DNA from 3 places in the Streptomyces sp. AM 2-1-1 genome. Region 1 is predicted to be linked to each of the others. Evidence: riboswitches for the same ligand, from Rfam matches in the RefSeq annotation. Region 1 holds a riboswitch; each other region holds the start of a gene.
The links. Region 1 has a riboswitch for cobalamin ahead of PZB77_RS01285 (CbtB-domain containing protein). Riboswitches for the same ligand answer to the same signal wherever they lie in the genome.
Positions count from the first base shown of each region.

Region 1 (7,463 bases):
GCCCCGCCGTACGGTCCGCCCCGGTGATCTTCGCGATGTGGTTGGCCGGGCGGCAGGCCGAGGGTGCGGCCCCGGTCACGGGCGCGGCCTGCACAGCTCCCGCGCCGGCACCGCCCGCCAGCACGGTGACGGCGGCTACGGCGGCTACGGCGGCTACGGCGGCTACGGCGAGAGAGACGGCACTCCGTCGGTCGGTACGCATCATGAACGCTCCTTGCCTCGTGCACGGGCCTGGCGGGCACGCATCGCGCGCTCCGTCAGCACCCTGGTCGGCCCCATCCCTGCCCAACTCCGCCGCAGAAGTCACGGGGCGCACGGGTGGTGCGGGGCGACCGGACCGCAGCCGGGAGAACGCCTCACCAGAGGAGTGAGGGCGCACGGAGGGCTCGTTGACCATGAGACCCGCCCTTCTGCCGCCGACCCTCCCGAGGCGACGTGCGGGAAGTGTTTCAGTACCGGCCCGGTTTCACCCCGCCGGCGGCGGGTCGGCGCAACTGGCGGGCCCACAGAGCCTTCTGGGCGAGCAGGGTGAGGGTTCCGGCGAGTGTGATGCCGCCGAGGTTGGCGAGGAGTTGCTGCGAGGACCCGATCGTCTGCGCGTAGTCGGAGTAGCTGAACGCCACCGCCGCGTTGGCCGCTGCGGGGACGGTCGTCACCGAGATGGTCACCCCGATCAGCGCGGCCGACTTCGACGAGGTCAGCGACAGGGTGCCGGCGACGCCCGCCAGGAACGCCACCACGAACGACATCATGTCCGGCTGCCAGATGAAGGCGGTGTTGGGACGGTCACCTTCGACCATCGCCCGAGTGAACAGGCCGCAGGCGTCCATCAGCCACGCGAACCCGGCCGTCATCACCATCGCCGCCGCGAACCCGCCCACCAGGGCCACCAACGAGCGGGCCACCAGACGCGGCGCCCGTTGCACCAGAGCGGTGGAGACCCCCGCCAACGGGCCGAACTCGGGTCCCACCGCCATGGCGCCGACGATCAGGATCGCGTTGTCCAGCATGACACCGACGGCCGCCAGCATCGTGGCGATCGTCAGGAACGCCACGTACGTGATGCTGAACGTCGACTCCTCGTGGGTGACCTCCGTCAGCTCCTCCCACAGCACGGCGTCCGCACCCTCGCCCGGAGCCTGCTCCTCCGCCTCTTCGGCGTGCGCGGAGAGCGTCAGATCCAGGTTCTCCACCGTGATGGAGCCCGTGCGGTCGATGCCGAGCCCTCGCAGCCCGCCGATGAGCTCGTCCCCCGCCTCCCGGGCGACGTCGCACAGCACCAGGTCACCGGCCGGGGAGCGGGCCGCGCCCGGCAGTACCGCGAGATGAGTGGTGCCGACACTGCCCTCCAGCAGGCTCAGCACCTCCTCCGTGCGGTCGGCCGGGACGATCAGACGCAGATGCAACACGGAGAAACCCTCCCAAGGACGGCCGTCGCGACGGGGGCGGTCGGGTCCGTCACAGTGTGCGCAGCGACAGCCGCTGGTCCTTGTGGTCCGGGCTCTTGCGCAGCACCAGGGTGGCACGTCCTCGCGAAGGGGCGACGGCTCCCCCGGCGGTGACGCGACGGGCGGACGAGGTCACGGCCACGCCCTCCTCGTCCGGACGCCTCCCGTCATGCCCCGCACCTCACCGAACGTCCGGCGGCGTCGCCGCGAGCCCGCCGTACACCCCCGGCCAATTTGGTGGAATTTTCAACGACAGAGGTGGGTTGTCGCGATCACACGGGCGGGAGACCGGGAACGGCCTCTTCGCCGGCGGCAGAGGAGGAAGCAGATGGACCAGGGCTACTACGAGTTCGGCACGGCCGCCGACCGGTGGAACCGCGCGGAGATGTTCTTCGACGCCAAGGAGTACCTGACGGCGGCGCGCATCCTCGGTGGGCTCGTGGAGGAGGTTCCCGAGCAGGTGGCCCCGCGGCTGCTGCTCGCCCGGGCCTACTACCACTCGGCGCGGCTCGGGAAGGCCGAGGCGGAGCTGCGGACCGTGCTGGAGCGCGACCCCGTCGAGGACTACGCCCGGCTGCTCCTCGGACGCACGCTGGAGCGCCAGGGGCGGCACGAGGAGGCCAAGCCGCACCTGCGGATGGCCGCCGCGCTGAACGGCGATTTCCCCGGCGCCGACGACTGACGGCCGGGCCTGTCGGGGAGTGAACCGTCGGCAGGTACCGTCGCGGCGTGCGGGACGTGTGCGGCCGGAGAGGACTTCTCCGGCCGCACACGCACACGTCAGCCGACCACCCCGGCGGGCCGGGGAGCACTCTCCCGGGTGGCCGCGCCCCGTTCCCGCGAGGGGAGGAGGAGCCGTTCGGTGAGGGCGCCGAAGACCAGCCCGAAGCTCACCCAGAGGGTGGCCTGGACGGCGAGGGTGGAGAGCCGGAACTCCCAGAGCAGGCTCGCCGGGAAGTCCGCGCCCACCTCGTCGAACGACGGCAGGAACACATAGGCGAGCCCGATCAGCACGACGTATCCGGCGGACGCGGCGATCGTCGCGTTCCAGTTGCCGAGGCGCGGTGCGAGCCTCCTCCCGCCGATCACGGCGGCGACGGCGAGCAGCACGCTGAGCACCACCATGAGGAAGAACAGGCCGGTACGTTGCCCGATGGTGTCCGGGTCGCCCACGGCCGGCGGGTTGGCCGGATATTTGAGGAACGGTACGACGTACACGGAGAGCAGCGCCGCCCCCGCGACCAGGGCCGCGGTGGCCCGGGGGCCGAAGGCGCCGATGCGGCCGAGGGCATAGCAGAAGACGAGTGCCGCGATGCCGCCGACGGCGACGCCGAAGACGAGGATGCCGGTGGCGAGACCGCCGGTGGCCTGCATCGTGCGGCTGACCAACTCCTCACCGCCGTGGTGGTCGTGGCTGTGAACGTGGCTGTGGGCCTCCTCCAGGGCGATGGCCGCGTCCACGCGCGACTCACCGAGGAAGTAGGCGACGAGGAGCGCCGCGGCGCCCGCGACAAGGCCCGCGAGCATGCCGCGGAGCAGGAGCGCTCGAACGGATAGGGAGTTCATGGAGTTCGGTTTCCCCGTGTCCTAGTGGCAGGGGAAGCCGAGGAGGTGACGGCCGTCGTGGAGCCACTCGTGCACGGCCTCGCCGGAGATGAGCGAGGTAGCTCCCTGCTCGGCGCCGACGAAGTACAGCAGGACGAGCATGAGAACGCCGAAGAAGACGGCCCACGGGGCGATCGCCTTCAGCGAGAGGGGGGTGACGGCGGGTACGCCGGTTGCGGGTGCGGCAGTATGTGCCATGGCAGAACCTCCTGGGGGAACACGCGTCCCGATCGTGGTGCCTGAGACGACGGTGCTGGGTCTGACTTCCCGCGGTTACGGGTTCACAGTGGCGCGACCGTGCCGGATTCTCACCGGACTTCCGTGCTCCGTCGTCATGCTGGTCAGACCATAGCGCCTGTGTTCGGGGGCCGCCATGGTGCGATGTGCCGGTCGATCCCCAACGTACCCATGGGGAATGGGCGTTGAGCGAGAGGAAATGGACGGAATGACGCTGCGGGTGACGTTCCTCTCACCGGCTCCGGGGCCGGCGCTGCGCGAGGCGAGGTTCGCGGGCGCCGACGACGGCGAGGCCGGGGACGGTGCACGTCCGATCGATCCCGCGGGCGAGCGCCGTGCCCGTGCCGCCGCTTCGGCGGTCCCGGACGCCGGGCGCCACCTGTCGGGTCCCTCGCAACGCTGTCTGCGTACGGCGCGGGCGCTCGGAGTGAGGCCCGTCCCCGAACCGGTCCTGCACGACTGGGACATGGGGCGGTGGCGGGGGCGGAGGCTGGCGGAGGTGTCCGCCGGCGAACCGGAGGGCGTCGCGGCCTGGCTCGGTGATCCCGCGGCGGCGCCGCACGGGGGCGAGTCCCTGCACGGCCTGCTCGGACGCGTGGGCGGCTGGCTGGACTCGCTCGCCGGGGCGGACGGCGCGAGTGAGGGGGACGGGCGGGTCCTGGTGGTCGCGGAACCCGCCGTCGTCCGCGCGGCGGTCGTACACGCGGTGGCCCTTCCCCCGGCGGCGTTCTGGCGCCTCGACGTGGCGCCCCTCTCCCTCGTCGCCCTCACCGGGCGGGCGGGCCGGTGGAACCTGACGCTGGGCGCCCCGCTCCCGGGCTCCGGCGGCGCGGCGGCCCGCGCGTAGGACGGACCGGCCCTGCCCGAGCCTCCCTCCGGAGAGCGGTCGGAGCAGCCGGTGCGAGAAGGTTCAGCGCCGGTCGCCGGCCAGGTCAGAGGGGCGCCCCTCGGACGACTTCCTGGTCGCGGCGATCTGCGGTGCGGTGGATGCCCGCGAGGGCGTCGCAGCCGCCTTCCGACCGGGGGTGGAGAGTTGCTGTGCGGGGCCGGGCACGGAGGCCGCCCGCCGCGACGGCGTACCCGCTGCGGTCTGCGGGGCCGCGGCGTCCTTGACGGGTTTACGGCGTACGCCGGTACGCGGCGCGGGTGCGGAGTGGACCGGTACGCGCAGCAGCGCCAGCACCGCGAGGGCGGCGCCCGCCGGCACGGCCAGGCCGACCGCGGGGTGGATCACCCCGGTGTGGATGAGGGTGCCGGTGGACGCGCAGGCCGCCGTCGTCAGGATCATGGTGACCGCCGCTCCCCTGGGCGTCAGGCGCAGGCGGCGGAGCCGGTGCACCGCGTGGTCCTGGGCCTCTGCCAGGAAGGACCGGCCCGCCTTCTTCCGGGACAGCAGGACGAGGACCAGATCGGCGAGCGTCATCGTCATCAGCACGGGGACCGACACCCACGCGGCGCTCCCGTCGGGGGCCTCGGAGAGCACCAGCAGGGCTGCGCCGGAGAGGAGGAAGCCGGTGTACTGCGAGCCGCAGGAGCCGTAATAGACGCGCGCGGGCGGCCAGTTGTACGGCATCACGCCGAGAACCGAGGCGCCGGCCACGGCGAGCAGCAGCACGGCACCGGGGTGGTGGTCGACGGCGGCGCAGGCGAGCAGTCCGGCGGCGAGGACCACGGTCACTCCGGCCGCCGTGCCGTCCGAGCCCTCCAGCAGTTGCAGGGCGTGGGTGAGGAGCACCATGAGGACGGCTCCGCCCACTGCCGCCACCGGGGAAAGCCCGGAGAACGCGGCGACGAGTGCCGCCAGGACGGTGCGCAGGACGAGTTCCGTCCGGGCACCGACCGGGCGCACCTCCTTCACCAGTCCGAGTACCGCGACCGCGGCGGACGCGGTGAGCAGGAAGCGCACGCCCGCGCCGGGTTCGGGAAGGCCCAGGCGGGGGGCGGCCACCATCACGCCGGTGGTCGCCAGGACGACGGCGACACCGGCGCCGACGGTCCGCCGGGGCCCTCGGCGGCCGCCTTTCGCCGCGATGACCGGGGCGAGCCCGCGGACGACCGCGGTGAGTGCCACGGTGATCACCAGCGCGACCGCCCCGGAGATGATGACGCCGACCACGTTCACCTGCTCTGCCTTTCCTCGTTCCTGGCCCCGTGGCGTCGTCCGCCGCCGGGAGCCCCCGCACGGCACTCCCGGAACGCGCGACCGGGCGGCACACCGCGCCACCCGAGTGGAGTCGTTCCACAACCTAAGGTGCACATGTAGTGATATGCCCCAAATAACACGCAGAGGGACATTTTGATTGGAGTTCGAGGAAAACCGAACAGGTGGGCAGCGGACGGGAGGTCCACCGTGTCCGGTCGGCCGACAGGGGCGTGAGGCGTACGCGGCCCCGTACGTCAGCCCGCGAGAGGCAGGCACGGCAAGAACGCTTGCACCGGCGGGAACGGCGGGAACGGCCGAGAGCGACGGTGCGGGCCCCAGATCGCCTGGGGCCGGTGGTGTCACTGCGCCGGAACGGCTCGCACCGGGTGCTTGCTCATGATGGACACCCGGTTGAAGGCGTTGATGGCGACGGCCACCCAGATCACCGCTGCGATCTCGTCCTCGGAGAGGGCGGACCGGGCCAGAGCGTAGGAGGTCTCCTGCAGCTGGGCGTCGGCGGGCCGGGTGGCCGCCTCCGCGAGGGCGAGGGCGGCTCGTTCCTGGGCGGTGAACACCTCGGTGTCGCGCCAGGCGGCCAGTACCCCCAGGCGCCGGGTCGTGTCGCCGGCGCGGAGGGCGGCCCGGGTGTGGACGTCCAGGCAGTACGCGCAGCCGTTGATCTGGGAGACCCGGAGGTTGACCAGTTCCACCAGGGTCCGGCTCAGCCCGGCCTTCTCCGCGGTGGCGCGCACCGCTTCGGAGGTCGCGACCAGCGCGCGGTAGGCCGCCGGGCTCTGCTTGTCGATGTACACCCGTCGCTTCTCCTGTGCCGTCTCGGCGCCGCTCACCCTGGTCTCCTCACCGGGGCGCGTCGCCCCTTCCACCTCTCCGTGCGCCCGGGCGGACGACGGCTTACCATCGAGCATGATCGTTGAACATGAAAGCACCTCCGGCGGGGGCCCCGTTCCCGGGGAGAGCGGCGTCGCCCCTGACCGGCACACGCGGCCCCCCGGCGCCGAAGGGCCCGGCGCCGCGGCGGAGCCCGCCCCCCGCGTGGACGTGCTCACGGCGCGGGACGTACCCCTCGGCGGCCCCCGGGCCATGACGGTGCGGCGCACGCTGCCGCAGAAGGCGCGCACCCTCATCGGCGCCTGGTGCTTCATCGACCACTACGGACCGGACGACGTCGCCCGCACGGGCGGCATGGACGTGGCTCCCCATCCGCACATCGGTCTGCAGACGGTCAGCTGGCTCTTCAGCGGGGAGATCGAGCACCGCGACAGTCTGGGCAGCCACGCCTTCGTACGCCCGGGCGAGCTCAACCTCATGACCGGCGGCCGCGGGATCAGCCACACCGAGGTCTCCACACCGGACACGGCCGTGCTGCACGGGGTGCAGTTGTGGGTGGCGCTCCCCGACGCACACCGGCACGCCGACCGCGACTTCCGGCACCACGCGCCCGAGCCCGTCGTCGTCGACGGTGCCGTGCTCCGGGTGTTCCTCGGGTCCCTGGCCGGGGACACCTCTCCGGTCCCGACGTTCACGCCGCTGCTCGGCGCGGAACTCGTCCTCGCTCCCGGCGCGAGCGTCACCCTGAAGACGGACCACGCCTTCGAGCACGGCCTCCTCGTGGACCGGGGGAACGTCCGCCTCGGTGAAACCCTCCTGAGTCCGGCCGAGTTGGGATACGTCGGCCCGGGGAACGGCAGCATGACCCTGACCAACGAATCGGACGTGCCCGCGCGGGCGGTGCTGGTCGGCGGTGTTCCCTTCGGGGAGAAGATCGTCATGTGGTGGAACTTCGTGGGCCGTACCCACGAGGACATCGTCGAGGCGCGCGAGGAGTGGGAGGCCGCGTCGGACCGCTTCGGCCACGTCGACGGCTACCCCGGAAACCGGATCCCCGCCCCCTTGCTCCCGAACGCCACCCTCGCCCCGCGAGGCAACCCCTCTCCCAGCGAAAGGCTTCCCATGACCCCGTCAGGCGCCACTCCGAGCGTCCAGCGCGTCGACGCCAGGCACCGTTACGA
Region 1 is NZ_CP119147.1:293,033-300,495, forward strand. It holds gene PZB77_RS01260 (DUF4232 domain-containing protein) at 1-202, opposite strand, end outside; gene PZB77_RS01265 (DUF389 domain-containing protein) at 450-1,409, opposite strand; gene PZB77_RS01270 (hypothetical protein) at 1,459-1,584, opposite strand; gene PZB77_RS01275 (tetratricopeptide repeat protein) at 1,777-2,130, shown strand; gene PZB77_RS01280 (CbtA family protein) at 2,229-3,014, opposite strand; gene PZB77_RS01285 (CbtB-domain containing protein) at 3,036-3,251, opposite strand; adenosylcobalamin (AdoCbl) riboswitch at 3,297-3,387, opposite strand; gene PZB77_RS01290 (histidine phosphatase family protein) at 3,499-4,137, shown strand; gene PZB77_RS01295 (undecaprenyl/decaprenyl-phosphate alpha-N-acetylglucosaminyl 1-phosphate transferase) at 4,201-5,412, opposite strand; gene PZB77_RS01300 (carboxymuconolactone decarboxylase family protein) at 5,793-6,281, opposite strand; partial or broken gene PZB77_RS31205 (pirin family protein) at 6,487-7,386, shown strand; gene PZB77_RS31210 (GNAT family N-acetyltransferase) at 7,405-7,463, shown strand, end outside.

Region 2 (7,463 bases), 5.5 Mb from region 1:
AGGATGCGGGCGCCGGCGCGCAGCTCGATGCCGGAAGCGGTGATCACGGTAAGACTCCAGGGCGGTATGGACGGCGGAGGGACGAGGGGCGGAGGTCTCTCGACGCCGCTAATGCACAAGGAGAATTGCCATGGGCCCATTCTACGGGCGGTGCGCAACTCCTCCGCCGTGCACGGGCCCGGACCGCCGGGCGGTGCCAGAATGAGACGGGGATCACATCGCTCCGCGAGTGTCGGGGAAGCCGGAGAAGTCGGAGAAGGGTGACGAGCCATGGCGGACACGGCACACGGCAGAACGTCCGGCGCTCCGACCGTCTTCCCGACGGTCCTGTACGAGGACGCGAGGGCGGCGATCAGGACGCTGACCCAGGCTCTGGGTTTCGTCGAGGAAGCGGTGTACGAGGGCGAGGACGGCAGGGTGGTCCACGCCGAGCTGTCCCTGGGCAACGGCCGCGTGATGCTGGGGTCCCGGGGACGCGAGGGCGCCTTCGCGCGGGCCATGGCGGGGGCGGGTCCGGCGGGCGTGTACGTCGTCCTCCCGTCGGCGGACGCCGTGGACGCCCACCACGCCCGGGCGGCGGCCCACGGGATGGAGATCCTCGTGCCGCCGGCCGACCAGGAGTACGGCTCCCGGGAGTACCTGGCCCGGGACGCCGAGGGCAACGTGTGGAGCTTCGGGACGTATGCCCCGGGCCGCGCCTGAACGACGCCCCCGGGCCCCGGGGGCGCCATTCGGTCAGGCGCGGCTGCCGCCGGTGTGCACCTGGAAGGCCGCACGGCGCATCGCCTTGGCGAGTGCCGGGTCGGGGTGGGCGGCGGCGAGCGCGACCAGGACCTGAACGGTGCGCGGGTGGCCGACCGCCCGGACCTCTTCGAGCAGCGCCGGGACGGTGCCCTGGACGGCGGAGTCGAGGTGGCGCACGAGCAGCCCGGTCTCCCCGTGGTCGGCGACGGCCGCCGCGGTGTCCACCCAGAGCCAGGTGGCCTCCTCGCGGCTGAGCACCTCCTGGGCGTCGTCCGGGTCGGCGCCCTCGTACTCGGCGAGCCAGAGCAGGGCGTACGGGCGGAGGGAGGGATGCGTGACGACCGCGCGTACCTCGGGTTCGGCCGGCGCGCCGACGACGCGCAGCGCCTCGAAGGCGAGTCCGCGCAGCAGGGCGTCCTCGCCCCGGGCGACGGTGAGCAGTTCGGCGACGGCGCCGGGGACCGTACGGGCGGCGAGCCAGGCGCGGTACTCGGCGCGGGCCGGGCCCGGGGTGAGGCGGGCGCAGCCGAGCAGCATGTCGGCGGCGGACTGCTCGATGTTCCCGGCCGGACTCTGCGCGGCGACGCAGATCTGCTCCAGCTTGACCCAGACCGCCCAGTTGCCCAGCGGGGTGAGGGTGGCGTGGCCCGGTTCGAGGGTGAGGGCGCCGACTGCGGCGAGACCCTCCAGGGCCCAGTGGAGCAGCAGCTCGTTCAGCCCTTCGGAGGGGGCGGCGGCCGGGGTGCCGGGCTGCGCGACGGCCGGGGCTCCCTCGGCCCCGGGGGCGTACGGCACCTCGCACCGCTCCTCGTGGAGCTCGGCGACGCGCTGGCCGAGGAGGTCCAGGAGGACGGCCACGGAGACGGGGCCCGCCGAGAGCTGGAGCAGCGAGAGGACCTGCGGCACCGCCTCGATCGCCTCGGCGACGGCGGTCGTCTCGATGCCCTCGGGCGAGGCGTGCACGAGCGACCAGGCGTCGAAGAGCGCGACCCAGCCGCGGAGCACCGCGGAGTCGTCGCGGTCCCAGGCCCGCAGGCGCCAGCCGGGGCGCACGGTGTCGCCGTGCACCTCGACGAGACCGGCCAGCCGGGCGCGGTCCCAGCCGGCCAGCACGCGGTCGGGGGTGAGGTTCAGGTCGGCGGCGGCGCGTGCCAGGTCGGGGGCGGCGAGCGGCGCCGTGGCGGGGCTGCCGCCGTCGGCGGCCCAGTGGGCGACCCGGACGTCCGTGGCGAGCACCTCCCTGGCCTGGCGGGCCAGTTCGGTGCGTGGCGGAGTGCCCTCGGGGGGGCGCGGGGCGGGCCTGGTGCGGCGGGTGGTCACGGCCTTGCGCGCCGTGGCGAGGGGTCGCGGGCGGACAAGTCGCAGCCTGGAGTCGCGCGGGTTACGGGACGTCACGGGGAGCAGTCTTGCCTCTGACGGGCCGAAAGCCCAAACGGAGGACGCGCCGCCTCGTGCGAGCGGCCCCGCCCGGCCGTCATCAACCGGGCGGTTTGCCCTCAACCCTCACATCAGGGGCGTGAGAAAGCGGCGGAGGGTCTCCTCGTAGGCGGCGGGCTCCGGGTTCCACATGGACGCGTGCGGAGCGTCGGGCACCGTGTGCAGGGTGACGAGGTCGGGGCGGAGGGCGGCGAGCTCCCGCGAGGGTCCCCAGGGGGCCAGGGTGTCACCGGGGCCGTGGAAGATCAGCGTGGGGACGTGCAGGACGGTGGGCAGCCTGCCCTGGAGGAGCGGGGCGCCGCGCAGGCCGGTCCTCCCCTGGGCGGCGCGGACGGCGAGCGGCATCAGCGCGGCCGGGACTCCCCGGGCGGCGGCGAGGGCGCGCAGGGTGGTCTCCCAGTCCATCACGGGCGAGTCGAGCACGAGGCCGCTGACGTGGTCGCGGAGCGCGGAGTCGACGTAGGCGTACAGGGCCATGGTGGCGCCGGACGACCAGCCGAGCAGGACGACCTTCTCGGCGCCGTAGCGCAGGGCGTAGCGGATCGCGGCGTCGAGATCGCGCCACTCCGACGCTCCGAGGTGGCCGAGCCCGTCCGGGGAACGCGGGGCCCCGGCGTCGCCCCGGTAGGCGAGGGCGAGCACCGGGAAGCCCAGGTCGTGCAGGAAGCCCGTGACGTTCAGGGTGTGTTCGCGGGTGGCGCCGACGCCGTGCAGGGCGATGACCCAGGTGGAGCGGTCGGCCGGGGTGAACCAGGCGGGAAGCGCGCCGAGTTCGCCCGGGATCTCGACGTCGTGGTGGAGGAGGCCGAGGGCGCTGCCGGGGTCGCCCCGGTGGACCTGCGGGGTGGCGCGGACCCGGGTGCCCGGTTCGAGGGCGCCGTGGGTGACGCGTTCGAGGCGGCGGACGACGGTGTCGGCCGAGAGCGCCGGTGCGTCCAGCACCGGGCCGACGACGGCGTGCACGTCCGGGCCGGAGAGTCCCCAGACGCCGGGGCGGAGCGCGGCGAAGGAGCGGGTCAGAGTCACCTGCCCGGGCGCCGTCGCGTGCACGGTCAGGCCGCGGTCGGCGGGAAGGGGGCGGCCGGCGGGCACCGTGAGAGCGGTGCCGCCGGCGTATCTGCCGACGGCGACCGCTGCCGCGCCGGCGCCGAGGATCGTGGACACGGCCGCTGCCGTCGCTGTTGCCTGGCGCACGGCCCCAGTCTCGGGGCAAGGGGGTGCGGGAGGCCAGTGGGATGGGCCGTCCGGTGGGGGCGGCGTGTCGCGGGGCGTGCCGCGTGGGGCGGCGGCCGGGTGCGGGCCCCCGGAGGCGCCGGCCGGGTCAGCCCGGCTGGCCGTAGGTCCGCAGCGCGTCGGAGACCTCGTCGAGTTGCTCCGCGGTGAGCAGGGAGGGGGCGCGGCCGGGGACGGAACTGGCCGCGAGCCAGACCCGGCAGAGCCACTCCAGCTGGGCGGTGCGCTCGTACGCCTCGTCCGGATGCGTCCCGTAGGTGACCGTGCCGTGGTTGCGGAGCAGGCAGCCGGTGCGGTCGCGGAGGGCGGTGAGCATGTTCGCCGCCAGTTCGGGGGTGCCGTAGCGGGCGTAACCGGCGGTGCGGACCGGTCCGCCGAGCATCGCGGCGGCGTAGTGCACGGGCGGGATCTCGTCGACGAGCGTCGAGACGGCGGTGGCGTGCACGGCGTGGGTGTGGACGACGGCGAGGGCGCCGGTGGCGCGGTAGACCGCCAGGTGGAGCGGGAGTTCGCTGGTGGGGGTGAGGGTGCCGACGGTGCGGCGGCCCGTGAGGTCGACGCCGAGGAGGTCCTCGGGGCCGAGCCGGTCGTACGGAACTCCGCTCGGGGTGACCAGGACGGTGTCGCCCACGCGGACGGAGACGTTGCCGGAGGTACCGACGACCAGCCCCTCCGCCGCCGTCCTGCGCGCCGTGCGGACGAGGTCCTCCCATGCCCGGGCGAGCGCGTGCCGCTCCGGTGGGTTCCGCTTCGCCGCCCGCTCCTCGGTCATGGAGGAGATCATAGGGACCGCCACGACGGCTTCCTGTGAATCCGCCGGGGACCGGGCGACCGGGCGGGAACGTGACCGGAAAGACATCCGGGGGCCCGGCGGGCTCCCTCGTGCGGAGGGACTCGCCGGTCGGGGGCAGTCCCCGCACCGCGCCGGCGGCTCCGGGCGATCTTCCGCGGACTCGAGCGGAATGACCCGCCCCGCCGAAGGGCACCGCGACGCCCCGCCCAGTTCATCTTCCGTTCACCCAGGTTGCTTACGTTCACCCTGCCAATGACGTCGAACGATTGCCTGGGTAAATGGAACACATCACGCTGCTGCTCGCGATAGTCGTCGCGACAGCTCTCGTGTTCGATTTCACGAACGGTTTCCACGACACCGCCAACGCGATGGCCACCACCATCTCGACCGGCGCCCTGAAGCCCAAGACAGCGGTGGCCATGTCGGCCGCCCTCAATCTGGTCGGCGCTTTCCTGTCGGTGGAGGTCGCGAAGACGATCTCCGGCGGGATCGTCTCCGAGGACGGCCTGAGAACCGAGGTCATCTTCGCGGCGCTCGTCGGCGCCATCCTGTGGAACCTGGTGACCTGGCTGGTCGGTCTGCCGTCCAGCTCGTCCCACGCCCTGTTCGGCGGCCTCATCGGCGCCGCGGTGATGTCCGCGGGCTGGTCCTCGGTCAACGGCGGCACCGTCGTCACCAAGGTCCTGCTGCCCGCCGTCGCCGCCCCGCTGGTGGCGGGTGCGGCCGCGATGCTCGCGACGAAACTGTCGTACCGCGTCAACCGGAACATCACCGACGAGGCGCAGCTGAAGTCGACGGCCAAGGGCTACCGGGCCGGACAGATCGCGTCCGCGGGTCTCGTCTCGCTCGCCCACGGCACCAACGACGCGCAGAAGACGATGGGCATCATCACCTTGGCGCTCGTCACCGGTGGCGTCCTCTCCCCCGGCTCGAACCCGCCGGTCTGGGTGATCTTCTCGGCCGGTCTGGCCATCGCGCTGGGTACGTACCTCGGCGGCTGGCGCATCATCCGCACGATGGGCACCGGGCTGACGGACCTCCAGCCGCAGCAGGGATTCGCCGCCCAGACCAGCGCGGCGACCGTCATCCTCGCCTCCTCGCACCTCGGCTTCTCGCTCTCCACCACGCAGTCGTGCTCCGGCGCGGTGATGGGGGCCGGGCTCGGCCGCAAGGGCGGGACGGTCAAGTGGTCCACCGCGACCCGGATGTTCGTCGCCTGGGGCCTGACGCTCCCGGCGGCGGGCCTGGTCGGCGCGGGCGCCGAGTTCCTGACCCGGCAGGGCACCTGGGGCATCGTGCTGGTCGCCGTGCTGCTCGTGGCGGGGTCCGGGGTCATCTGGCAGCTGTCGCGGCGCCGGCCGGTCGGCCACGCGGACATCGCCGGGGCGGAGCATGAGCCCGCGGACGTCGTCGCCGCGGCCGTCGTCGCCGTCTCCCCGCCGCCCGCCGCGGTGCCGGCCGCCGGTCTCCCGGTCACCGGTCTCACCGCCACCATCCCCTCGCCGCTCCCGACCCCCCTCCCCGCGACCACCGACCCGGCCCGTCCGGCAGCGGTGTAAGGACTCGCCCCCATGAAAATCGACTGGGCAGCACTCGCCACCGTTTTCGGTGTCAGCCTCGTGGTCACCGTGGCGCTGGTCGGCTTCTTCAGCCTCGGCGTCGTCGGCCTCGCCAAGCGGGCCGGCGAACTCCGCGGCAGTGTCTCCGGCTCGGCCTCCGCACTGGTGCGCACCGGCGCGTACGCCTCCTTCGCGCTGTGCGCGGCGGCGGTCGTGTACGGCATCTACCTGATCGTCGCCTGACCCGCTCCCCCCGGGGGCACCCCCTTTTCCGCTCGTCGGGCCGGACACCCCGTGTGTCCGGCCCGATGTGTGTCCGCGCACACTGCGGCCCCGCAGGTCAACGGCGAGTTGACTGGCCTTCGCGCTGCGTGGTGGACTGCCGGAGCCATTTCGGCGACAGCAGAGGAAGCCGGTGCGAATCCGGCGCGGTCCCGCCACTGTCACCGGGAGGCGGCGCCCCAGAGCCTGGTCACGGTCCGCAGCGCGGACCCGCGGACCGGCGAGGGAACGCCGCCGTTCCGGGAGCCAGGACACTCTCGTCGCCGTTTCGTCGAACCAGGGCGCGGACCCTGAGTGAGGACACACGCCATGCCCGGCCGCCGTGCGCCCGACCCTCTGCCGACCCCCCTGGGGACCCTGCGTCGCACGGCGGGCTGAGCGGTGCGTGGAGCCCGCGTCTTCGCGTACGGGGCCACAGCGGGGCTGGTCGCCGACCGGCTGCTGGGCGACCCCCGGCGGGGCCATCCGGTCGCTGGCTTCGGCCGGGCCGCCGCCGCCGTGGAGCGGCGTCTGTGGCGCGACCACCGGGGCCGGGGCGCGTTGCACACCCTGGTGTGCGCCGGGGCCGCCGTGGGGGCGGCCGCGCTCGCGGCCCGTGCCGTACGCCGCACTCCCGGCGCTGCCGTCGCGCTGACGGCCGCCGTCACCTGGTCCGTCGTCGGCGGTACGTCGCTGGGGCGCGAGGCCAGGTCCATCGGCGCGGCGCTCGACGCCGGGGACGTCGAGGCGGCCCGGAAGCGACTGCCGCATCTGTGCGGCCGCGATCCGCAGGCGCTCGACGGTCCGGGGATCGCCCGTGCCGTCGTGGAGTCCGTCGCGGAGAACACCTCGGACGCCGTCGTCGGCGCCCTGGTGTGGGGTGCGCTGGCCGGGGTCCCCGGGCTGGCCGGCTTCCGCGCGGTGAACACGCTCGACGCGATGGTCGGTCACCGCTCGCCGCGCCACCGCCGTTTCGGCTGGGCCTCGGCCCGGCTGGACGACGTCGCGGGCTGGCCGGGTGCCCGGCTCACCGCCGCCCTCGCGGTGGCCGCCGGCGGGCGGCCGGCGCAGGCGGTCCGGGCCTGGCGCGCCGACGCCGGCCGCCACCCGAGCCCGAACGCGGGCCCGGTGGAGGCCGCGTTCGCCGGGGCGCTCGGCGTACGGCTGGGCGGGACGCTCGCGTACGGCGGGCGGGTCGAGCACCGGCCGGTGCTGAACGGCGCGGGGGGACGGGACGTGAGCGTGGAGAGGGGCGACATCGAACGGGCGGTACGGCTGTCGCGCCGGGTCGGTGTGCTGGCCCTGGTGGTCTGCGCCGCCGGACGGCTGGCCGCGGAGCGACTGGTGGCCGGGCGACCGGCGGGACGAGCGAGCACGGAACGGGGACGGGCATGAGCGGCGGCACCGGCACACGGCGGGGCGGCGGCCTGCTCGTC
Region 2 is NZ_CP119147.1:5,750,950-5,758,412, reverse strand. It holds gene PZB77_RS25045 (ABC-F family ATP-binding cassette domain-containing protein) at 1-47, opposite strand, end outside; gene PZB77_RS25040 (VOC family protein) at 271-702, shown strand; gene PZB77_RS25035 (hypothetical protein) at 736-2,064, opposite strand; gene PZB77_RS25030 (alpha/beta fold hydrolase) at 2,248-3,375, opposite strand; gene PZB77_RS25025 (class II aldolase/adducin family protein) at 3,503-4,186, opposite strand; gene PZB77_RS25020 (inorganic phosphate transporter) at 4,486-5,766, shown strand; gene PZB77_RS25015 (hypothetical protein) at 5,779-6,009, shown strand; cobalamin riboswitch at 6,171-6,305, shown strand; gene PZB77_RS25010 (cobalamin biosynthesis protein) at 6,430-7,422, shown strand; gene PZB77_RS25005 (cobyric acid synthase) at 7,419-7,463, shown strand, end outside.
Region 2: it holds a riboswitch for cobalamin, as region 1 does, so the genes downstream of both, PZB77_RS25010 (cobalamin biosynthesis protein) here and PZB77_RS01285 (CbtB-domain containing protein) in region 1, are expected to answer to the same signal.

Region 3 (7,463 bases), 2.0 Mb from region 1:
CATCCTGATTGCGGCCGGCCTCGTGATTCTGCTGCTCCACGGGGTTATGTACACGACAGTGGATACAGGTCTCGGTGATTTCGACCTTTCCGGACCACCAGGGGAGTGGGGGGCGTACCAGGTCGACGAGGACGGCTTCACCCGCTTGATGGCCGCGAGCACCGTGTTTCCGCCGATCGGGCAGGCGCTGCTGATCGCGGGACTCCTCGGCTGGTTGCTGGAGGCGCAGCGCGACAGGCGAGACCGGGACTGAGGCCGCTTCGATGGAGATGTTTCTCGCTCTTCTCGGCGGTGTCGTCAGTGTCCTGGGTCTGCTGCTGGGTTACGTCAGTCACCGGCGTCACCAGCGGACCCGGATCGGCTACCGCCTCGTCGCGGACAGCCCTCTCGCCCAGAACATCGACGGCATCGAGAACCTGGGCATCCACTACGACGGTCGCGTCCTCACCAGGCCGCGGTTGATGGTCCTGGAGATCATCAACGTGGGCAACGTGCCCATCCGCCCCGATGACTACCAGGACGATCTGGGAGTCACGTTCCCCGAGGGCGTCGAGATCGTCTGGAGCAGCGTCCAGGGGACACCGGCGTCGGTGACCGCGGACGTGCGGGTGGTGGCGGAGAGTGTGCGGATCGGACGTCCGCTCCTCAACGGCGAGGACGTCCTGACCTTGCAGGTCCTGGCCGACGGGGACGGGGCGGACGTGCGGGTCGACGGCCGTGGTGTGGGGTTCAGCCAGGTGGAGAAGCTCGCGGGGCCGAGCACCGCGGGACGGGGCGGGCTGCTGGGGTCACCCTCCTCCATCGCGCTCATGACTCTCGTGTCGATCGCGCTGATCACCACAGCCTGGCTGGTGTACACCCTGTGGCCGGACTCGGGCGGAGCGGAGGAGGTGCAGAAGTTCGACGTCGCGGTGGGTGACACGATCGGGAAGAACCTGCCAGAGGAGGGCGCCGGCGAACTCGTCGACGGAAATCCGGCCGACGAGTACACCTTCACCGCCCTGAAGGGGACGCGCGTGTACGTGCAGCAGTTGGACTGCGCCGACACCTTCGGACGGGTCCTGTCGCTGCGCCGGGCGCAGGGGGACAAAGTGCCTGGCTTCTACGAGGCGACAGCCCGCTGCCCCTCGTCCGAAGCGGTGGAGCTCGAGGAGGCCGGACCCTACACACTGCGCGTCGCCCTGGGCTACGGGTCACTGCCGCAGACGTACTCCATCAAGATCTGGGACGCGCCCGTGGACAAGCGGAACATCGGGCTCGACAACCCGATCGAGGGGAGAATCGAGCAGCCGGGTGGTCGGGACGAGTTCACCATCGACGCCCAGGCAGGGGACCGCATCGCCTTCGCCCTCAACGCCGAAAAAGGGCTGCGGCCGAAATGGAGCCTGCGGGCCCCGGACGGCAGGGAGATCGGCAAGAGCGACCTCTACCCCTACATCGATCCGATCGACCTGGACGCCGAGGAGAGCGGTACGTACAGGCTCGTCGTCGAGTCCGTGGACACGACCACGGGTGACTACGTCCTGCTCCCACGCGACGAGAAGAAATCCTGAGGACGTGAGAGCGTCCCGGTCGGGGCGACGTGTCCCGACGGCGGAGCCGCCGTGCCGGCTCCGCCGCCTTCACCCGCCCCGGCCGACGACTTCCCCGCCCGCAGTGCGGCGCCGCTCCTAGAAGTCGTCGTCGAAACCGACCGTGCCCTCCACCGCCACCTGGTACGCCGACGGGCGGCGCTCGAAGAAGTTCGTCAGCTCCTGGACACCCTGGAGCTCCATGAAGGAGAACGGGTTCTCCGAGCCGTACAGCGGCGCGAAGCCCAGCCGGGTGAGGCGCTGGTCCGCGACGCACTCCAGGTACTGGCGCATCGACTCGGTGTTCATGCCAGGCAGCCCGTCACCACAGAGGTCGCGGCCGAACTGCAACTCCGCCTCGACGGCCTCCTTCAACATGTCGGTGACCTGCCGGCGGAGCTCGTCGTCGAAGAGCTCCGGCTCCTCCTTGCGGACGGTGTCCACGACCTCGAAGGCGAAGTTCATGTGCATCGTCTCGTCCCGGAACACCCAGTTGGTGCCGGTGGCGAGGCCGTGCAGCAGACCGCGTGAGCGGAACCAGTAGACGTACGCGAACGCGCCGTAGAAGAAGAGCCCCTCGATGCAGGCGGCGAAACAGATCAGGTTCAGCAGGAACCGGCGCCGGTCGGCCCGGGTCTCCAGCCGGTCGATCTTCTCCACCGAGTCCATCCAGCGGAAGCAGAACTGCGCCTTCTCACGGATCGACGGGATCTCCTCCACCGCGTCGAAGGCGGCGGCCCGGTCGTCCGGATCGGGCAGATACGTGTCGAGCAGCGTCAGATAGAACTGGACGTGCACGGCCTCCTCGAAGAGCTGCCGCGACAGGTAGAGCCGCGCCTCGGGGGAGTTGATGTGCTTGTACAGGGTCAGCACGAGGTTGTTGGAGACGATCGAGTCGCCCGTGGCGAAGAACGCCACCAACCGGCCGATCATGTGCTGCTCACCCGGGGACAGCTTGGCGAGGTCGGCCACGTCGGAGTGGAGATCGACCTCCTCCACGGTCCAGGTGTTCTTGATCGCGTCCCGGTAGCGCTCGTAGAAGTCCGGGTAGCGCATGGGGCGCAGGGTCAGTTCGAAGCCCGGGTCGAGCAGGTTCTTCACTGCGGCGCCCGCGGTGGAATCGTTGGTGGTCATCACTGGCAGGCCTCGCAGGACTCGGGGTTTTCGAGGGAGCAGGCGAGCGCCTCCGCGTCGGAGACCGCCTGCTGGACGGGGATGGCGGCGGGGGCGGCAGCCGGGGCAGCGGCGTTCGCCGTGCCGGAAGCGGCGCGGGCGATCCGGGTCGCCGGGCGCGAACGCAGGTAGTACGTCGTCTTCAGCCCCTGCTTCCAGGCGTACGCGTACATCGAGGAGAGCTTGCCGATGGTCGGCGTCTCCAGGAACAGGTTCAGCGACTGGCTCTGGTCGAGGTACGGCGTACGGGCGGCCGCCATGTCGATCAGGCCGCGCTGCGGGATCTCCCACGCCGTGCGGTACAACGCCCGCACGTCCGCCGGGATCCAGCCGAAGCCCTGCACCGAGCCGCTGGCGTCGCGCAGCGCCTCACGGGTCCGCGCGTCCCACACGCCGAGCTGCTTCAACTCGTCCACCAGGTAGGCGTTGACCTGCAAGAACTCGCCGCTGAGCGTTTCGCGCTTGAACAGGTTGGAGACCTGCGGCTCGATGCACTCGTACACCCCGGCGATCGAGGCGATGGTGGCGGTGGGGGCGATGGCGAGCAGGAGCGAGTTGCGCATGCCGGTCTTCGCGATGCGGGCGCGCAGCGCCTCCCACCGCTCCGGCCAGGCCGGAGCGGTGTCGTAGTGGTCCGGGTGCAGCACCCCGCGCGCGGCGCGGGTCTCGCTCCACGCCGGCAGCGGGCCCGACTTCTCGGCGAGGTCGCAGGAAGCCTCGTACGCGGCGAGCATGATCCGCTCGGAGATGCGGGTGGAGAGCGCGCGCGCCTCCGCGGAGTCGAACGGCAGGCGCAGCCGGAAGAAGACGTCCTGGAGGCCCATCGCGCCCAGACCCACCGGCCGCCAGCGGGCATTGGACCGGCCGGACTGCTCCGTCGGGTAGAAGTTGATGTCGACGACCCGGTCGAGGAAGGTCACCGCGGTGCGCACGGTGGCGTCGAGCCGCTCCCAGTCGATGTCCCCGTCCGCCACGAAGGCGCCCAGGTTGACCGAGCCGAGGTTGCAGACGGCGGTCTCGCCGTCGTCGGTGACCTCCAGGATCTCCGTGCAGAGGTTCGAGGAGTGCACGACCCTGCCCGGCTCGGCGGTCTGGTTGGCGGTGCGGTTGGAGGCGTCCTTGAACGTCATCCACCCCTGGCCGGTCTGCGCCAGGGTGCGCATCATCCGTCCGTACAGCTCGCGGGCGGGCAGCGTCCGGCGCGCCAGGCCCTTCGCCTCGGCGGCCCGGTAGGCGGTGTCGAACGCGTCGCCCCAGAGGTCGACCAGCTCGGGGACGTCGGCGGGCGAGAAGAGCGACCAGGCCGCGTCGGCGTCGACCCGGCGCATGAACTCGTCCGGGATCCAGTGCGCCAGGTTCAGGTTGTGCGTACGCCGCTGGTCCTCACCGGTGTTGTCGCGCAGCTCCAGGAACTCCTCGACGTCCGCGTGCCAGGTCTCCAGGTAGACGGCGGCCGCGCCCTTGCGCCGGCCGCCCTGGTTGACCGCCGCGACGGAGGCGTCCAGCGTCTTCATGAACGGCACGATGCCGTTGGAGAGCCCGTTGGTGCCCCGGATCAGCGAGCCGCGCGAGCGGATGCGGGAGAACGACAGACCGATGCCCCCCGCGTGCTTCGAGAGGCGGGCCACCTCGTGGTAGCGGCCGTAGATGGAGTCCAGCTCGTCCAGCGGCGAGTCCAGCAGGTAGCAGGAGGACATCTGCGGGTGGCGGGTGCCCGAGTTGAAGAGCGTGGGGGAGGACGGCAGGTACTCCAGCCGGCTCATCAGCCCGAAGAGCGCGGCCACCTCGTCCACCGCCCGGTCGGTGTCGTCCTCGGCGAGACCGGCGGCCACCCGCAGCATGAAGTGCTGGGGCGTCTCCAGCACCTGACGGGTGAGCGGGTGGCGCAGCAGGTAGCGGCTGTGGAGGGTACGCAGCCCGAAGTAGCCGAACCGGTCGTCGGCGCCGTCCACGAGCGCCTGGTCGACCAGTGCGTCCAGCCGGACCGCGTGCAGCGCCACGAAGTGGGCGGTGCGGTCCGCGATCAGGCCCTCGCGGTGACCGATGGCGACCGAAGCGGAGAACGACACCGCGCCCTCACCGGCCGCCTCGGCGGCGATCGTACGGGTGAGCAGCCGGGCGGCGAGCCGGGAGTAGGCGGGGTCGTCCGCGATCAGGCCGGCGGCCGACTCGGTGGCCAGGCTCCGCAGCTCCGCCTCGTCGGCATGCGCGCTGCGGCCGCGGAGCGCGGCGGCGGCGACCCTGCCCGGGTCGGTGTCCGGCAGGTCCGCGGTGAGGGCGGTCAAGGTGCGCAGCAGCGCGGCCCCGGGGCCGTCGGCGGGCTCGGTCGCCGCGGCGGCCGCGGGCACGGACGCCGGATCGGCGGGCGCGATGGTCACGGGTGGTGCTCTCCCTCACTCGGCCCTGGGCCGGCGGGGGAGGGGAGGGCCGCGGGGCGTGCCACCTGGAGACGGGCAACACCGCACACGGCGTCCACCGGCCCATCCGCGAGGCCCGGACGTACGGGCGTCCGGTTCGGGTGAGCCGGACGCGCTGTCGGCAGGTAGCCGGACTCGAAGGTGCGCGAAACGCGCGGTTCACACCGTTGCGGGACAGTTCCGGATTCGCACCGGATTCCCCTGCGACGACAGCGAGACGAGCATACATGTGGGGGGCGGTGCCGCGGACGCACCCCACATCTTGTGCCTGGGGTGCCGGGGGTCCCCGGGGGTCCCCGGGGGTGTCGTTACCGGCAGGAGACCGGGCCCACGGGGGGATCGCGCGGCGGCCGCCTCGGCCACACGGCACCGCCTCGGCCACACGGCACCGCCTCGGCCACACGGCACCGCCTCGGCCACACGGCACCGCCTCAGCCGGCGGCGCCCAGGTCCAGCCGGTAGGTGAGCAGTGTCAGGCCCGGGACCGGAGACCAGTCGCGTTCCGGGGTGCGCGCGAAGCCGAGCCGCCGGTAGATCCGGTGCGCGCCGGTCATGGCCGGCTGGGTGGACAGCACCAGCCCGGTGACCCCGGCGGTCGCCCGGGCCCGCGCCGCGCACGCCCGTACGAGCGCCTCCCCGGCTCCCCGGCCGCGTCCCGCCCTGTCCACCGCCAGCATCCGGAACTCCGCCTCGTCCGGCGCCGCGACGTCGCAGAGAGGGCTGCCGGGCGGGGCGTAGGCGACCCCGCCGAGCACGGTGCCGGTGTCGTCCACCACGACCAATACCTCCGCCCCGGCGGCGCGGCCGGCCACGTCCCGCAGTCTCGCCAGGTAGGGGTCGTCCTCGCCGAGGCTGAGCAGGCCGTCGCCGAGGTACGCCTGCGCCGTGATCTCGCCGAGGAGGGCGTACTCCTCGGGTGCGGCGCTTCTGATCGTCAGGTCCATCCCCCGATTTTCGCCGAACGCCCCGGTGCGCGTGCGACCGGGGCGGCTCAACCGCTCGCGCCCACCTCGTTGTTCGGGGCGCCGTCGCCGTTCGGCGGGAGGTCGCCGCGCTCGATCGGCTGCGAGCCGGGCGCCTCGCCGAGGGGCGGGAGGACCTTGTCGAGCTCGGCGTCGTCCGCCCGGTGGGCCGCGTCGGCCGCGGTGCGCAGGGTGGCGCGGTCCACGCCGGGGAGCCCGGCGCTGACCGTCACCACGACGTCTCCCTCGGTGCGGGCGTAGGCGTGGCCGAGGGCGGTCGCGCTGTACCAGCCGTCGTCCTCGTGCTCGCAGACGGTGTAGCCGGGCGAGCCGTCGGTGGGCTGCTTCTCGCCGCAGTCGGCGGGGGAGTACGCGGCGCGCTCCACACCGAGCTGGATCACGTGGCCGTTCCTGTCCGTGTACGAGCTGCCGAAACCGTCGTCGCCGAGCACGCCCACCGACTGCAGGGCCAGGGTGTATCCGGGGATCTCGGTGACGTAGACGTGGTCGGTGCGGGTCTGGAGGTGGGCCGCCCGCGCCTCCAGCTCGGCGGGGTCCGGTGCGCCGACCGGGGCCTCGCCGCCCGCGTCCGCGTGCTCGGTGCCGCAGCCGGCGAGGGTGAGGACCAGCAGTGCGGGCCAGAGGCCGTGCAGCCGGGTGCGAGATGTCATGAGCACATCCTTCCGTACGCGTGGGGTGGGAACGCCGCCGGGCCGCCGCGCCCCTCCGGGGAGAGGACGCGACGGCCCGGCGTGCGGTTCGCCCGGCGCGGGACGGGGCCGGTCAGTGACCGCCCGGCGCACCCACGGTGGCCGGCGGCAGCGTCGCCTCGACGCCCGCGTCACCGGCGTCCGCCGTGTAGTCCTCCGGGGAGGTCTCGTCCACGCCGGCGGGCGCCTTGACCGCGCGGAGGACGAGGGTCAGCACGACCACCACCACGACGTTCAGCACGAACGCGGTGAGGCCGATGTACCCGATCTCGCCGATGCCCGGGATCTCCTTCGACGATCCGCCGAAGTGCTTCTGGGTCGGCGAGGCCACGCCGTACGCCGCCAGGGTGCCGTACAGCATGCCGACCGCCCAGCCCGCGAGGAGCGCCCAGCGGTGGCACCACCGGGTGAACAGGCCGCCGACCAGGGCGGGCATCGTCTGGAGGATCCAGATCCCGCCCAGCAGCTGGAAGTTGATGGCCACCGTCTTGTCCATGGTGAGCACGAAGGCCAGCGCGCCGACCTTCACCAGGAGCGAGACCAGCTTGGAGACCTTCGTCTCCTGGGCGGGCGTCGCGTCCGGCTTCAGGAACTCCTTGTAGATGTTCCGGGTGAAGAGGTTGGCCGCCG
Region 3 is NZ_CP119147.1:2,294,140-2,301,602, reverse strand. It holds gene PZB77_RS09635 (hypothetical protein) at 1-253, shown strand, start outside; gene PZB77_RS09630 (hypothetical protein) at 264-1,553, shown strand; gene PZB77_RS09625 (ribonucleotide-diphosphate reductase subunit beta) at 1,671-2,705, opposite strand; gene PZB77_RS09620 (ribonucleoside-diphosphate reductase subunit alpha) at 2,705-5,122, opposite strand; cobalamin riboswitch at 5,264-5,403, opposite strand; gene PZB77_RS09615 (GNAT family N-acetyltransferase) at 5,593-6,105, opposite strand; gene PZB77_RS09610 (hypothetical protein) at 6,153-6,794, opposite strand; gene PZB77_RS09605 (sodium:solute symporter) at 6,907-7,463, opposite strand, start outside.
Region 3: it holds a riboswitch for cobalamin, as region 1 does, so the genes downstream of both, PZB77_RS09620 (ribonucleoside-diphosphate reductase subunit alpha) here and PZB77_RS01285 (CbtB-domain containing protein) in region 1, are expected to answer to the same signal.